2 regions of the Neobacillus sp. 19 genome follow, and region 2 is predicted to be linked to the other one. Evidence: riboswitches for the same ligand, from Rfam matches in the RefSeq annotation. Region 2 holds a riboswitch; the other holds the start of a gene.

Region 1 (7,676 bases), on a different contig from region 2:
AAAATTTGCCCCTTTAGGATATAACCCGGAAGCTGGTAACACAAGGATTTCCCGGTACCTGTTGGAAGCATAGCCAATGTATGCTGACCTGCAAGTACTGCCGAAATCACTTCTTTTTGGCCAGTTTTAAAGGATTGAAATCCAAAGTGCTTGTTTAAAAGTGTATCTAATTCCATTATCTATCACCATACTTTGCCAGCACTAATCTTATTTGAAAATAAGTCGCTGATTCCAATTGGTCCTTAATCAGTTTTAGCTGCCTGGTACCATTCTGCCGGGATATTTCTAAAATCTTTATTTGTAACGCGTTGTCAACATAGGAATCTATTGAGAAATGATCAACATTTAAGGCAAATTCTACAAGATGATCTTCAATCGTACTTAATTTCAACTGTCTGAACTCAGCAATCTTGTCAGGGGATAAGCCTTGGCTTAATAAATTCCATGTTCGTCTAGATGAAAGAGTTAATTCATCCCGCTGATGAAAATCTTGGATAAGAAGTGTTAACACACGAAAGCGCTTAGGATTTTGCTGAATCGTTTGTATCAAATAATGAAGTGTATGAATAAAACCAATATGGTAATTATGAATGTCACTATTTAACCTTTTCATCAGTTGATGTGGAGTTAGACCAATTTGCTGAAAACCAGTTAATCGAAATACCAGATTAGAGGGATCGATATCCTTCGTATCATTAAGGCATTCTCTCAACTCGGAGTATACAATCCTGCCTAACTCTTTCTTTGACACTCTGAGTTGCTTTAAGGAAGATTTCATCCAGCGATGAACATCTTTGTTTTTCTGTATGGGGAGATACCCTGACTCCCCATACACAAGATTTGACGTAACCTGAATAAATAGAGCCAGTCTTTCCCAAAACACTGAAGTAAATGAGTGATAGCTCCACCCATCTATATAGGATGGCAATGGATTCTTTTCTAAAAACAATTTGCCAGAATGCGTTAGAAGATAATGCTGCTCCCCCGAACGGTGAATCCATTGGTTTCTGAACATCGAATCGATTATTTCATCGAAGGATTCCCTTGTTAATGTTTCGTAAATCCCAAAAAATCTCTTCAAAGAAAATAAATGAGCATCCTGAAGCGTTTGTGATGACTTTTTTCCATTCAAAAGGTGATAGACAGAGTAAATTGTCCGGTCACTATTTAGCTGTTGTAAACAATAAAGAATGATGGCTTCAACTTGCAGCATTTTGCTACACCACTTTTTCTACATTATATCGACAAATTCTCCGATTTTTCTTATTTTATTTTACCATGAAATGAAGGGACTTGTTATTCTAAAATGTATAAGTTTGTGAAATTGAATTTAATGCTCCCATGTTTAATTAGTATTTTTCTATTGAAAAGTTGTTGATACAGATTTACAATAGATATGAGTAATGCGTTTCCATTTTTTCTTGGGAAACATGTTAAACTAATTATTGTTATTTAACTGGGAGGTTTTTTTTCATGGCAAAGTACACGATTGTTGATAAGGAAACTTGCATCGCATGTGGTGCATGTGGCGCAGCAGCACCAGATATTTATGATTACGATGATGAAGGCATTGCATATGTAACTCTTGACGATAACGAAGGAATCGTTGAAATTCCGGATGTTTTAATCGATGACATGATGGATGCATTTGAAGGATGCCCAACGGATTCAATTAAAGTTGCAGACGAAGCATTCGATGGTAACCCAACAAAATTCGAATAATCTTTTTACCCATGTAATATTCTTAAGCTACTAATCCCCGTCTTTTCAGACGGGGTTTTTACTTTATAAAATAAAAAGTAGCAGGGATAAAGAAATTCCCTGCTGCTTTTTTATGCACTTTTTACAGTTGTTGATAATTTTTTAATCCATGCCTGCAACCGAATAAACAACAGCATAAAGATAACAGACATCATGATACCTTTTAGAATATTAAAAGGCAGGATTGCCGGTACCACTAAATTACGCATATCTGGAAAACCCATGAGAACTGTGTAGGCTGGTAATATGAAGAAATAATTTAAAATGCTCATTACAACGCCCATTATTACGGTCCCAGCGATTAATCCAAGGGTCATTCCCTTTTTAGTCCTGAGTTTGTTATAAACAAAATAAGTTGGCAGGATAAAGACAATTCCTGCTAGGAAATTGGCAATATGGCCTACAGGAATACCGGTTTGGCTTCCTGTCGCTATATAATTTAGAATATTCTTAAATAACTCTACTAATATTCCTGCTATCGGCCCGAAAATTAAAGCGGCAATCAATGCAGGAATGTCACTGAAATCGACAAACAAAAAATTAGGGAATAGCGGCAGCGGGAAATTTAAAAGCATTAATAGGTAGGCTATACTGCTCAACATCCCAATTGACACATACGCTTTTACCGATATTTTCTTCGTTTTCTTCATTTCTTTCATCTTCCTCTCTCCTTTTTTGATCCATCGCATAAGGAAGAGAGGTTCAGCCAAAAGACGGCCCAAGTATATAAAAATCCCTCAAGACAAATCGCTTGAGGGATTTTACAAAGGCACGCTTAATAAACGTTCGATAAATCAACATTTTTTGAACGTCTGCAGAACCTCCATCTTCTCCCATCCAGACTATACTGTCGGCTTTGGAATCGCACCAAATCCTGCCTTATAAAGGCTCGCGGGCTCATGGAGCATTGCTCCAAATACCGCCGATCGGGAATTTCACCCTGCCCCGAAGATAGATCGATATTAAATTACAACTTTATTATACTAAAGAAATTCTTATTTGTTAAGTATAAGGTTTCCTATGTTCTTTAATTGTCACTTTTCTAAAAGTAAAAAAATTCCCGCTGACAAATGCCAACGGGTTTCTAGGATATTATTGAACAATTAACGTTTGATTTGGCTTAATGAGATCAGTTGTCAGATTGTTTATTTGTTTAATTCTTTCTACAGAAGTATTTTGTTTTCGAGCAATAGCGGATAGAGTATCCCCTTGTTTAACAGTATATTTTACAGTGTTAATTTGCGATGTACCGCCATCCATATGCGGCAGGCTGTTTGCTGCTAAGACATGATTTCCAATACTTGCAATGCCTCCTTGGACGAATTCACCGACATCTGCCTTACCCAAAATCTTTTCTGGGTTCAATGCATATTTCTTATCATATCTCCATTCTAATTGATGAGTTTCAAAATGAAGATGGGTTCCGGTAGCTTGTCCAGTCCTTCCCATTTTTCCGATTACATCACCTTGTTTAACCGTTTGGCCAACTGACACTATCCGTCTGTTTAAGTGAGCATAAACCGTTACAAAATTACTGGGATGTTTAATAAAAATCACATTACCATATGTATTAGAATAGTAGGACTTGACAACCGTTCCATCATCAACAGCCAGCACTGATGCGTCCAATTTTCCAGCAATATCGATTCCTTTATGTTTTCCTTGCCTTGTTCCATATGTATCGGAAATGACACCGTCTGCCGGCCAAATCCATTGTTCATACATTCTCTTAGATTCTTGAACACCCGCTGCCTCCGAATGTTTACCTCCTAAAAATAATAAGCTTACACAGAGCGCCATAATAATGGCAATTAAAAATCTTTTAATATAATCACGCATTCTTTTTATATCCTCCTTAATATATCTTGTCCTCTCCTCCACACCATATGTGCATTGGTTCACGTTTAGACCACAATGCACAACTGAGAAGAGACCTAAGCATAGTTGTTATAATTTGGAGACCTTTGCTATTTTATTCATAAAAAAAAATCAACCAGGTTGGTTGATTTAAAGAATCAATCTATATTCTGCAAATTTGGCGCTAATGGAACCTTCTGCTCTAATGATAAATCAAATGGACCGATATGTGGGAGCACAGAATCCTTAACTACTACTTTTTCAAGTCCAAATTCCTTTGCTGTCATTAGTAATGACTCAAAAGAAGTTGTTGTCTGCTGGTTGTCTTGCAGACTAGTATTTCCCTTTAATGATACATATAATGTTTTATCAATGACAGACACATCGTGTAATGGGAGCAGGGGCTTTAGTGAACTCTTTAATCCCAATTGCGGCTGATCTGACTTCATTGCTTCAATCGCCTGATTAATATCGTTAAATGTTTCTTTAGTGGTTGTTAAATATGGAATTTCACTACCTTCAGGATAATAAAATAAAAAAGCATGTTTTGTTTCTTGAACAACATCTAATTCGTTCATCGACCCATAATTCCCAAGTTCGATTCCCGGTACACCATTGGTAGAAAATTTAATTTTCTTAATACTGCTGCTATTAGAGGCTATGTCCTTTTTTAATATATTTAAAAAATTGGTTTCGGTGGCAGCCCCTTGTCCATACTGATGGTCGGCCGGAACATCAACCAAGACAGTGTTTGTTTTTTCATCTAGCACCATCGTCACCTTTAAGGGATAGAAGTCTGATAACCCCCATTCCGCTTCTTTTAAATTTTCCATGTTCTTGGTATATACAGTAAGCCAAGATTGCTCCTCGGTATCATTGATAATTGTGGAAACTGGTATAAGTATTTGCGCTTGCGGATCCGGAATCCAGTAGGTAAATACCTTACCGCTTTCTACATCGGCATCATAAACAGCCGTTTTTATGCTTCCGCCTTTCGCTAACTCCGTCTGTGCCGTTCCCGTATATGCTTGTTCTTTTGATGAAGCATCTTCTTTCTTTAGAAGAATGTTCGAATCCTTGTCAGCAACTGCTATTTCTTTGGTTGCTGATGATTTTTCCTCTGTTGTTTGATCAAAGGAGATATTTGTCCCATCCATTAATTTTGGGGCTAAGATAAAAAATAGAAGTAGTGCAGCCACTGCAGCGATGCCCGGGAGCAGCCAAGGTTTCCTTTTACGCTTTTTTAAAGAAAGATTTTGGTAAATGTCACGAGGATCGCGATGATCTTGTATTCTTGGCATTTGCCTTAATAATTCTTCGAGCTCTCTATCGCTCCACTCTGACTTTTTCACTAGTTAATCCCTCCTTTTCAAAAAACATTTCCATATGCTTCTTTAAGACCTTTAAGGAGCGGTGCTGTGTAGTTTTAACCTTACTTTCCGTCCACCCTAAAGCTTGGGCTGTTTCCGAAATAGATAAATCATGAAGGTATCGTAAAATGATAACCGAACGCTGATCCAGTGTGCAAAATTCAAGACATTTATAAATCCATCTAATTTCTTCGTTTTGTACGGTTATTTCTTCTGGAATTGGATACTCATCTTTTACTTGATTGGTAGACCAATCAAATTTTTCGAGTATTCTATCCTTCCACCCCTTTTGTTTACGGAAAAAGTCTATAGCTACATTTCTTGCAATCGAAAACAGCCATGTTTTTTCACTGCTTTTTCCTTCAAAACGATGATAGGACTTAAATACCCGAATAGACACTTCCCTGGACAAGATCTTCAGCTTGTTCTTTGTTTCTAACCATATAAAATAGAAATTGAAAAACGTCATGATGATATTTTTGATATAGCTCATCGAAAACGGAGTCCATCAATTCCCCTCCCCGTTCATTAATATTAGTCGATGTATATGTATAAAAAGTTTCACCCTTTTAAATATAGACTTTTTCGAGGCAAAAAGAAAGGTATTTATTGGGAACTGTCGGTTAAATACAAAGAAGCTCATCGATGAAAGATGAGCTTTACATTGTTCCTTGTGAATCAAGAACAATCGTCAAAATACTTAGTTTTTTTACTTTTTTCGTGGGAGAAGAAAGGAAAATGTCGTTCCCTTATCCATTTTACTCTGAACGGAAATATGACCGCGGTGGGCATCAATAATATTTTTTACAATTGCCAACCCTAAGCCTGTACCAGCTCTTCCCCTTGTTCTAGCTTTATCTGCTTTATAAAAGCGTTCAAACACAAAAGGCAGATCTTCTTCTGGGATTCCAGAGCCGGAGTCTTTAACTTCCATCCTTATTCCCTTGTCTTCGGAGGCTACCAATAAAGAAACTGCTCCACCCCTTGGTGTATGCCTTATCGCATTATCAATTAAATTTGTCAGAACCTGTTCAATACGATCCGGGTCAAATACAAACGTCGAAACTCCATTTTCAATCTCCGCATGTAATTTGATTTCTTTGTCTCTTGCCAATCCCTGAAATTTATGGATAATCCGATTAATAAAAGGTGAAAGATTTACATCTTCCATCGATAGATGAATATGTCCCGCTTCCATACGGGCAAGATCAAGCAGTTCATTTACAAGGCGGCCCATACGCAATGATTCATCATAAATGACCTTTGCCATTTCTTTTTTCTCTTCTTGTGATTCCGCAATGTCATCTACGATTGCTTCACTGTATCCTTGTAACATGGAAATAGGCGTTCTCAGTTCATGGGAAACATTCGCTATAAAGTCTTTTCTCATTTTATCTAATTGTCTTTCCTCTGTCATGTCCCTTAATACAGCTACTGCTCCCCGAATAAATTGATTGCTGTACAATGGGCTAACCAAAATGACCCAATGACGGCCTTGAAGAGAAATTTCACCAATCTGCTCTTTTTCTGTATCTACCGCCTGCTGAAAAAGTTCCATTACTTGTGAAGGAATTGACTCGGAATCAGAACTGAATCCCCCTTTTTCATAATACCAATATTGCAGAAAGCGATCAGCCGGTGGATTGGTTATTAAAATTGTCCCATCTCGATTAAAGGTAATTACCCCATCCGCCATACTGCTCAAGATACTGGCCAGCTGTTCTTTTTCCTGACTAAGGGCATTCATATTGAACTTTAATTGTCTGCCCATCTGATTAAAAGCCGTTGCCAACTCCCCGATTTCATCATGAGTAAGGATTGGGACCTTTGTATCAAATTTCCCTCGCGCCACCTCAAATGCCGCTTCTCTCATTTTCCTTAACGGGGCTGTAATTCTTGTCGATAAAAAAAAGGCAAAGATGGTTGTAAGAATAATGGCAACACCAGCAACAAGCAAAATAAATTTGGTAGCGTTATGCGAAGTTTCTTGCATTGCTTCTAATGACTGATAAATAAATACAGCACCATTTTTTTCACCTGGAAGATGCAATGGCACACCAATAATGGAATAATTGGCATCCTGATTACCGTTATTTATCGAAAGGTCGGAAACCTTTTCAACGGTTTTATTGTTGTAAAATATTTGAGCCAAATCTGGATCATTTTTAATATCCTGAATCGACAATTTCTTTGCCTTTTCGGTATTTGGGGAATAATAGACTTCATCTTCATTTTTAACAACTACTACTTTTGTTACTTCATCGACAAATTCCCAGGATATTTCTAAACCAAGTGATAATGTATCGGGATGCTCTTCCAAAACATAGGCAATTTTTTCAGCCGTATTGGTTAAAGCCTTTTTTGTTTGATCAATGTTATAGTTTTGAAAGAATTCTAGCAGCATGACTGTTAAGATAAATAGAACAAATGAAACTAATAAAAGGATGGTAAACCAAAGTTTACCTACAACGCTTCGTAAAAAGGTCATTCATTTACAACCTCGAATTTGTAGCCGACTCCCCACACTGTTACAATCATACTCGCAGCTTGCTCTGACACCTTGTTTAATTTTTCACGGAGACGTTTTACGTGTGTATCCACTGTTCGTAAATCTCCGAAAAATTCATAATGCCAAACTTCTTTCAACAATTGTTCCCGATCGAACACTTTATCCGGTGCCTTTGCCAA
Region 2 (7,676 bases):
TTAAACCAATCGATAAAATCAGCGCGATTATGGAGCTGTATCCAAAAGGTATGGCTGGATTCAAGCGTTTCATAGAGATGATTGACAATGAGCCGGAGGTAAAGGATACAGAGGATGCGATTGAAGTGGCATCCCTGAAGGGTAATATCGTTTTCAATGAAGTCTCATTTTGTTACGACAGGCATAAATCGGTCTTGGAAAAGATTAATTTGGATATTCGTTCTGGTGAGACAGTGGCATTTGTCGGGCCATCCGGTGCAGGAAAAACAACGATTTGCTCCTTGATTCCGAGATTTTATGATGTGAATGAGGGTGCGATAACGATCGATGGACTTGATATCCGGAATATTACGAAAAAATCATTACGTTCACAAATTGGGATTGTGCAGCAGGATGTGTTTTTATTTACCGGAACACTTCGTGAAAATATCGCTTATGGAAAACAGCATGCAACAGATGAGGAAATTGCGAATGCTGCCAGACGAGCACACCTCGAAAAATTTATTGCATCCTTGCCGGACGGCTATGATACCCAAATTGGGGAGCGCGGCTTAAAGCTCTCCGGCGGTCAAAAACAGAGGATTGCTATCGCCCGAATGTTCTTAAAGAATCCACCCATTTTAATCTTAGACGAAGCAACATCCGCTCTTGATACGGAAACGGAGATGGTCATTCAAGAAGCGTTGGCAGAGCTGGCGCAAAACAGAACGACACTGATCATCGCCCATAGGCTGGCGACTATCCGTAATGCTGATCGGATTGTCGTCGTCACAGAGCAAGGAATTGCAGAAGAAGGCCGTCATGATGAATTAATCGAACAAGGCGGTATTTTTGCCAACCTTCACCGTGTTCAATTTCAGCAGCAATAATGGTTTTGAAAGGATTCTGCCTGGTGCAGGTCCTTTTTTTATTACCTATAAAAATATTATGTAAACTGAAATGAAAGTTGATATCTTTGAAAAACGGTATTCAAAAGTGTACGCTATGATAAGTGATCAAGTGAAAGGAGATATTTTTTACATATGGAGAATTTCAAAAATGATTATGACATCAAATTAGTCGCCCTTGATATGGATGGAACATTATTAAATAACAAAGGACAGATCTCTGAAGCGAATCGCCAGGCAATCAAAGCTGCCCAGGAAAAAGGAGTATTTGTCGTTCTTAGTACGGGCCGTTCATTAACGACCAGCCGGGAACATGCCGATGCATTGGAGCTGACATCATATTTAGTAACGGTAAATGGCAGTGAAATCTGGGATGAAAAACGTGAAATAGTCGAGAGGAATTTAGTGAAATCGGAATTAATCGAGTGGATGTGGGAGCTAACCAAACAGCATAAAACAAAGTTTTGGGCCATTAGTACAGAGCGAAACTTTCATGATGAAATGCCGGAAGATATCCATAAACTTGAATGGTTAAAATTTGGATTTAATATCGATGATGATGCAACCCGCGAACTCATCACAAAGGAGCTTGAGGCAAGGGGCGAATTCGAGCTCAGTAATTCGACGTTGAACAATATTGAAGTAAATCCGCTGGGTATTCATAAAGCAAAAGGGCTGAGCATTGTCTGCAGCCGTCTTGGAATCGAGATGAAAAATGTGATGGCCGTTGGCGACAGCAGGAACGATTTAATGATGATTAAAGAGGCAGGTCTTGGTGTTGCCATGGGAAATGCCCAAGATGTTGTGAAGGAGGCGGCAGATTGGATAACGGCCACAAATGAAGAGGATGGGGTGGCACAAGCCATCCATAAATGGGTGCTATGAAGAAGGTATTTTAAAGAAATATAAATTTTAAGAAATAAATTTAGTATATGCTTGAATCATATTGGCAAAAATAATTGGGCAAGTATATTTTGCAAAATCATGTAATTGTTACATGCTAGGAGGCTACAAAGAAATGGAACATGGTAAAGTAAAATGGTTTAACGGTGAAAAAGGGTTTGGATTCATTTGAGCGCGAAGGTGGAGATGACGTATTCGTTCATTTCTCAGCGATTCAAGGCGAAGGATATAAAACCCTGGATGAAGGTCAAGAGGTTACGTTTGAAATTGAAAATGGACAACGTGGACCACAAGCGGTAAACGTTCGCAAATCATAAGACCTGCCAATTAAAACAGACTCCGTTCAGGAGTTTGTTTTTTTTATGCTCAAAAATTTTTAGGACGTTATTTCTGATTTTAGGAATATCGTCCTTTCTTTTTTTATACCTATGTAATAGTGGGTACAGGTTATTCAGTTAACAATCAATATTAAATTAAAATTATTATAATTTAATATTGATTTTAATGAGATTTATATTATAATTTAGTTGAAGTTTTAAAAATAGTTTACGAGGTGATGAAATGAGTAATATCAACAAACATTTAACAACAGGAAACGGAGCCCCAGTTGGTGATAATCAAAATTCAATGACAGCGGGGTCAAGGGGCCCAACCTTAATCCAAGATGTTCATTTATTAGAAAAATTGGCGCACTTTAATCGTGAGCGTGTGCCGGAGCGGGTCGTGCACGCAAAAGGTGCCGGTGCACATGGATATTTCGAAGTGACGAATGATATGTCACAATATACAAAGGCAAAATTGTTTAATGGCGTTGGTAAACGCACTCCAATGTTTATTCGCTTCTCAACGGTTGCAGGGGAACTTGGATCGGCAGATACCGTCCGTGACCCACGCGGCTTTGCGGTAAAGTTCTATACGGAAGAAGGGAACTACGATTTAGTAGGTAACAACACACCAATATTCTTTATTCGTGATGCGATAAAGTTCCCTGATTTTATTCATACTCAAAAACGGGATCCAAAAACACATTTAAAGAATCCAACTGCTGTTTGGGATTTCTGGTCACTATCGCCTGAATCCTTGCATCAAGTTACTTATTTAATGGGTGATCGCGGCCTTCCGGCAACACTTCGGCATATGAACGGCTACGGCAGTCATACATTTAAATGGGTAAATGAAAATGGGGAAACTGTTTGGGTGAAGTATCATTTTAAAGCTGAACAAGGTGTCAAAAATATGTCACCTGATGTTGCTGCTAAATTAGCAGGTGATAATCCTGATTATCATACAGAAGATTTATTTAATGCCATCGAGAATGGAGATTTTCCGGCATGGAAGCTTCATGTGCAAATTATGCCATTCGAAGATGCTGAAACGTATCGTTTTGATCCATTTGATGTCACAAAGGTCTGGTCGCATAAGGATTACCCATTAATCGAGATAGGCCGAATGGTGCTTAACCGCAACCCTGAAAACTATTTTGCTGAGGTCGAGCAGGCAACCTTCTCACCTGGTACAATGGTACCTGGGGTCGAAGCATCACCGGATAAGATGCTTCAAGGTCGTATTTTTGCTTATGCCGATGCCCACCGTTACCGTGTAGGCACGAATCATAACCAGCTCCCGATTAACCGTCCAAAGGTTGAAGTGAATAATTATCAACGTGACGGCGCGATGCGTTCTGACAATAATGGCGGCGGTTCGGTTTACTATGAACCAAACAGCTTTGGCGGTCCGAAAGAAGCACCTGAACATAAACAAACTGCCTTTCAGGTTACAGGTGTTGCAGAGCAGGTTTCATATGACCAACACGATCATTACACACAAGCGGGCGACCTATACCGTCTAATGACAGAGGAAGAAAGGTCTCGATTGGTAGAGACAATCGTTGGAGCAATGAAGCCGGTTGAACGGGAGGATATTAAGCTGCGTCAAATTCAGCATTTCTACAAAGCAGACCCGGAATATGGCGAGCGAGTAGCCAAAGGTTTGAATTTGGCATTGCCACAAAAAGTGAAATAAGATTGTTTACGGCCGTTTGAGAATATCAAACGGTCTATTGGTTTTTCTTAAATTTGTAATAAATTTACAATTAATTGGAAAAAATACAGGTAAGAAGGATGTGAAGGAGCCTGCAAGTGAGTCTGAATGTTGTCTACGGCGCGGTTTTTATCATTTTAGCAATAAAATGGGGGGATTGGAAAAATTGGAAAGCCTATTATCCAACTTTCTTATTCTTAATGGTAGGGGATCTTGTTTATCAATTTATGTTTTTTAAGCACAGTATGTGGGAGTATGTTCCAATTGGCAGTGATACAAAATGGGCTAAACATACTCATATTGCCATCCTGATTATGTTAATTAAATATCCTGTTACAATTAGCATTTTTCTTGGGCATATGCCGAAGGACATGTGGAAAAAAATCCTGCATATTTTCTTTTGGACGATGATCTATACAATAAATGAATTTTCTGATTTAAAATTAGGGGCATTGGTCCATAAACATGGATGGAATTTGGGCTGATCCGCTTTATTTAGTTTTGTTATGTTTTCTGTACTGGCTGTCCATTATAAGTATCCGCTGCTGGCTTGGGTTTTTTCCGCTATTTTTGCAACCTTCTTATGGAATGTCTTTGATGTGCAGCAAAGTATTTTAAAATAACGTAAGATAGGTATACTAAACGTAAGATTGCCTTTTTTTTACAGTATAAAACTATTGAAGAATAAAAATTTAGTCGAATTTTATTAGCAGGAATTTAAGGGATATTATTAGAATAATAGAAATATGATTGTATTAAAGGGGGGATTTGCTTGGGTATCCAAGTGATAAAAAGAGAAGAAACAAAAGTGGTCGGTATTTCGTGGAACGGTACATACTCGGAAATGAGCACGATTCCAGAGCTTTTTACTAAAATGAGGGAACGTCTGAATGAGGTTTCACATCAGACGAGGGAACCTTTCTTAATCGCTCCATTTCATAGCAGGGAAACAGAATTCACGTATTACGTAACAAAGCCTGTTGAAAAACTTGACGAGATCCCGGAAGGTATGATTGGTTTTACGATTCCTGGTAAAAACTATGTTAACACGGTTCATAAAGGCAGTCTTGAGAATGTGTTGGAAACGTACAACCGATTGTTTGCCTGGATGGAGGAGTATGGTTATGAACGGGATCATTATGCATTATGTTTGGAAATTTTTAAGGAAGAGCATAAACTGCAAAATGGCTTAGACGATCTTCATTTTGAAATTTATGTACCTGTTAAAACCTATAAATAATAGGAATAGGTAATATGAAATGTGAACAAAATCAAATAAATGCAGTTTTCTTTACTGTTAAGAAGAATTGTACTAAGATGTAATCATATATTTAATAATTTCCTTCGGGGTCAGGTGAAATTCCTAACCGGCGGTGATGAAGCTTTTGCTTCTTAGTCCGTGACCCGTTTAACATGTATGGTAAACGGTGGATCTGGTGAAACTCCAGGGCCGACAGTTAAAGTCTGGATGGGAGAAGGAATACAAGGATTAAGGGTAGGGCGAAAAATATCTATCTTTAAGCCTCTATTTCCTATTGCCATTTTTTAAGACCCTAAAGAGACGATTTCTTTAGGGTCTTTATTATTCCTTTTTAAAGGAGAGAAAAAACTATTATGTTTACCGGGATCATTGAAGAAATTGGCGTGCTCTCGAATATCCAGCGGACTGGGGCATCGTTTGTTCTCACCATTGAAGCGAAAAAGATTCTTAAAGATGTTCATCTAGGAGACAGTATTGCCGTTAATGGGGTTTGCCTGACGGTTACTTCTTTTTCGGCTAAGCACTTCACTGTTGATGTGATGCCTGAAACCGTTAAAGCATCCAGTTTGCAAACTGTTAAACGGGGGTCACAGGTTAATTTAGAAAGAGCGATGGCAGCTGGCGGGAGATTTGGCGGTCACTTTGTTTCAGGACATATTGATGGAACAGGAATCATTAAACGGAAACAGGCATTGGAAAATGCGGTTTATTACGAAATTGAGGCGGTTCCTGAAATTTTACGATATGTCATTTTGAAGGGATCCGTTACGGTAGATGGGACAAGCCTGACTGTTTTCGAAGTAACAGAGAATAGCTTTACTATCTCTTTAATCCCACACACCATGTCGGAAACGATATTGGGGAAAAAGGGTTCAGGGGATATCGTTAACTTGGAATGCGATATGATTGGAAAATATGTAGGTCATTTTATCAACAACCTTACAGGTGAATCGCAGCAAAAAAGAAAATCTGGAATAACGGAAAAATTTTTAGAAGACAATGGATTTTATTAATGCGGGTTACTGGCAAATAAACCAATAAAAAGGAGTGATAGCGGTGTTTGATACCATTGATGATGCCTTGAATGATTTAAAGGATGGTAAGGTGGTTATTGTTTGCGATGACGAGGATCGCGAAAATGAAGGGGATTTTATCGCTCTAGCTGAAAAGACTACCCCGGAAGTGATTAATTTAATGGTGACACATGGCAGAGGACTAGTATGTGTTCCGATTGAAGAAGAATTAGCGCAAAAGTTAGATTTAATGCCGATGGTTTCGAATAACACGGATTCTCATGGGACAGCGTTTACCGTCACGATTGACCATAAATTTTCAACCACAGGGATTTCTGCATTTGAACGGTCAGCAACGATTTTAAGTTTACTGGATCCGGAGTCAAAAGCGGCAGATTTCAAACGGCCCGGACATGTATTTCCGCTCGTTGCCAAAAAGGGCGGGGTCCTAAGAAGAACAGGGCATACAGAAGCCGCTGTGGACCTTGCCAGATTATGCGATGCCAAACCGGCCGGTGTTATTTGTGAAATTATGAATGAGGACGGAACAATGGCACGGGTCCCACAGCTGCGAAAAATTGCCGACGAACTCAACATTAAAATGATTACCATTAAAGACTTGATTGAATATCGGAACAAAACAGAAAACCTGATTAAACGTGAAGTAGAAATCGATTTACCTACAGAATTCGGCACGTTTAAGGCGGTCGGATATTCGAACCTAGTTGATGGGAAAGAGCATGTGGCATTAGTAAAGGGGAAGATTAATCCTGAAACTCCAGTCTTAGTCAGAGTTCACTCAGAATGTCTGACTGGTGATGTATTCGGATCATACCGATGTGATTGCGGACCACAGCTGCATGCCGCATTAAATCAAATCAATCAAGCCGAAAATGGAGTTCTGTTATATATGCGCCAGGAAGGACGCGGCATTGGGCTGCTCAATAAATTAAGGGCATATAAACTGCAAGAAGAAGGCTACGATACCGTTGAAGCCAATGAAAAACTTGGCTTTGGCGCTGATTTAAGAGAATATGGCATCGGTGCACAAATTTTGAAGGACTTAGGGATTAAAAAAATGATGTTATTAACAAATAATCCCAGAAAAATAAAAGGCTTAAAAGGGTATGATCTGGAGGTAGTCGAACGGGTGCCTCTGCAAATGGAAATGCGTAAGGAAAATGCCAATTATTTAAAAACGAAACACGACAAACTAGGGCATTTGTTACAATATTAGAAAATGAACACGCAAAATTAAGCGGATGGAGTGATCAACATGGGAAATATTTTTGAAGGAAATTTAGTTGGCACAGGATTAAAAGTTGGAATTGTTGTTGGCAGGTTTAACGAATTTATTACCAGTAAGTTATTGGGCGGTGCACAGGATGCTCTTAAAAGACATGGCGTAAATGACGCCGACGTGGATATCGCCTGGGTACCGGGTGCGTTCGAAATACCGCTAATCGCGCAAAAAATGGCAAATAGTAAAAAGTATGATGCGGTCATTACGCTTGGAACAGTCATCAGAGGCTCAACACCTCATTTTGACTATGTTTGTAACGAAGCAGCCAA

What was found. Region 2 has a riboswitch for FMN ahead of ribE (riboflavin synthase). Riboswitches for the same ligand answer to the same signal wherever they lie in the genome.
Region 1: linked by a shared signal. The riboswitch ahead of ACO1D1_RS16250 (ECF transporter S component) and the one ahead of ribE (riboflavin synthase) in region 2 are both predicted to bind FMN.

What each region holds. Positions count from the first base shown of each region.
Region 1 covers NZ_JBMPZU010000052.1:31,855-39,530, forward strand. The annotation lists gene ACO1D1_RS16235 (RecQ family ATP-dependent DNA helicase) at 1-176, opposite strand, end outside; gene ACO1D1_RS16240 (helix-turn-helix domain-containing protein) at 176-1,213, opposite strand; gene ACO1D1_RS16245 (ferredoxin) at 1,474-1,722, shown strand; gene ACO1D1_RS16250 (ECF transporter S component) at 1,833-2,420, opposite strand; FMN riboswitch at 2,583-2,718, opposite strand; gene ACO1D1_RS16255 (peptidoglycan DD-metalloendopeptidase family protein) at 2,854-3,600, opposite strand; gene ACO1D1_RS16260 (hypothetical protein) at 3,777-4,970, opposite strand; partial or broken gene sigX (RNA polymerase sigma factor SigX) at 4,945-5,497, opposite strand; gene ACO1D1_RS16270 (ATP-binding protein) at 5,698-7,476, opposite strand; gene ACO1D1_RS16275 (response regulator transcription factor) at 7,473-7,676, opposite strand, start outside.
Region 2 covers NZ_JBMPZU010000030.1:21,549-29,224, reverse strand. The annotation lists gene ACO1D1_RS07600 (ABC transporter ATP-binding protein) at 1-869, shown strand, start outside; gene ACO1D1_RS07595 (Cof-type HAD-IIB family hydrolase) at 1,023-1,772, shown strand; partial or broken gene ACO1D1_RS07590 (cold-shock protein) at 1,906-2,107, shown strand; gene katA (catalase KatA) at 2,352-3,812, shown strand; gene ACO1D1_RS07580 (CBO0543 family protein) at 3,929-4,315, shown strand; gene ACO1D1_RS07575 (GyrI-like domain-containing protein) at 4,603-5,070, shown strand; FMN riboswitch at 5,167-5,314, shown strand; gene ribE (riboflavin synthase) at 5,445-6,104, shown strand; gene ACO1D1_RS07565 (bifunctional 3,4-dihydroxy-2-butanone-4-phosphate synthase/GTP cyclohydrolase II) at 6,148-7,341, shown strand; gene ribE (6,7-dimethyl-8-ribityllumazine synthase) at 7,381-7,676, shown strand, end outside.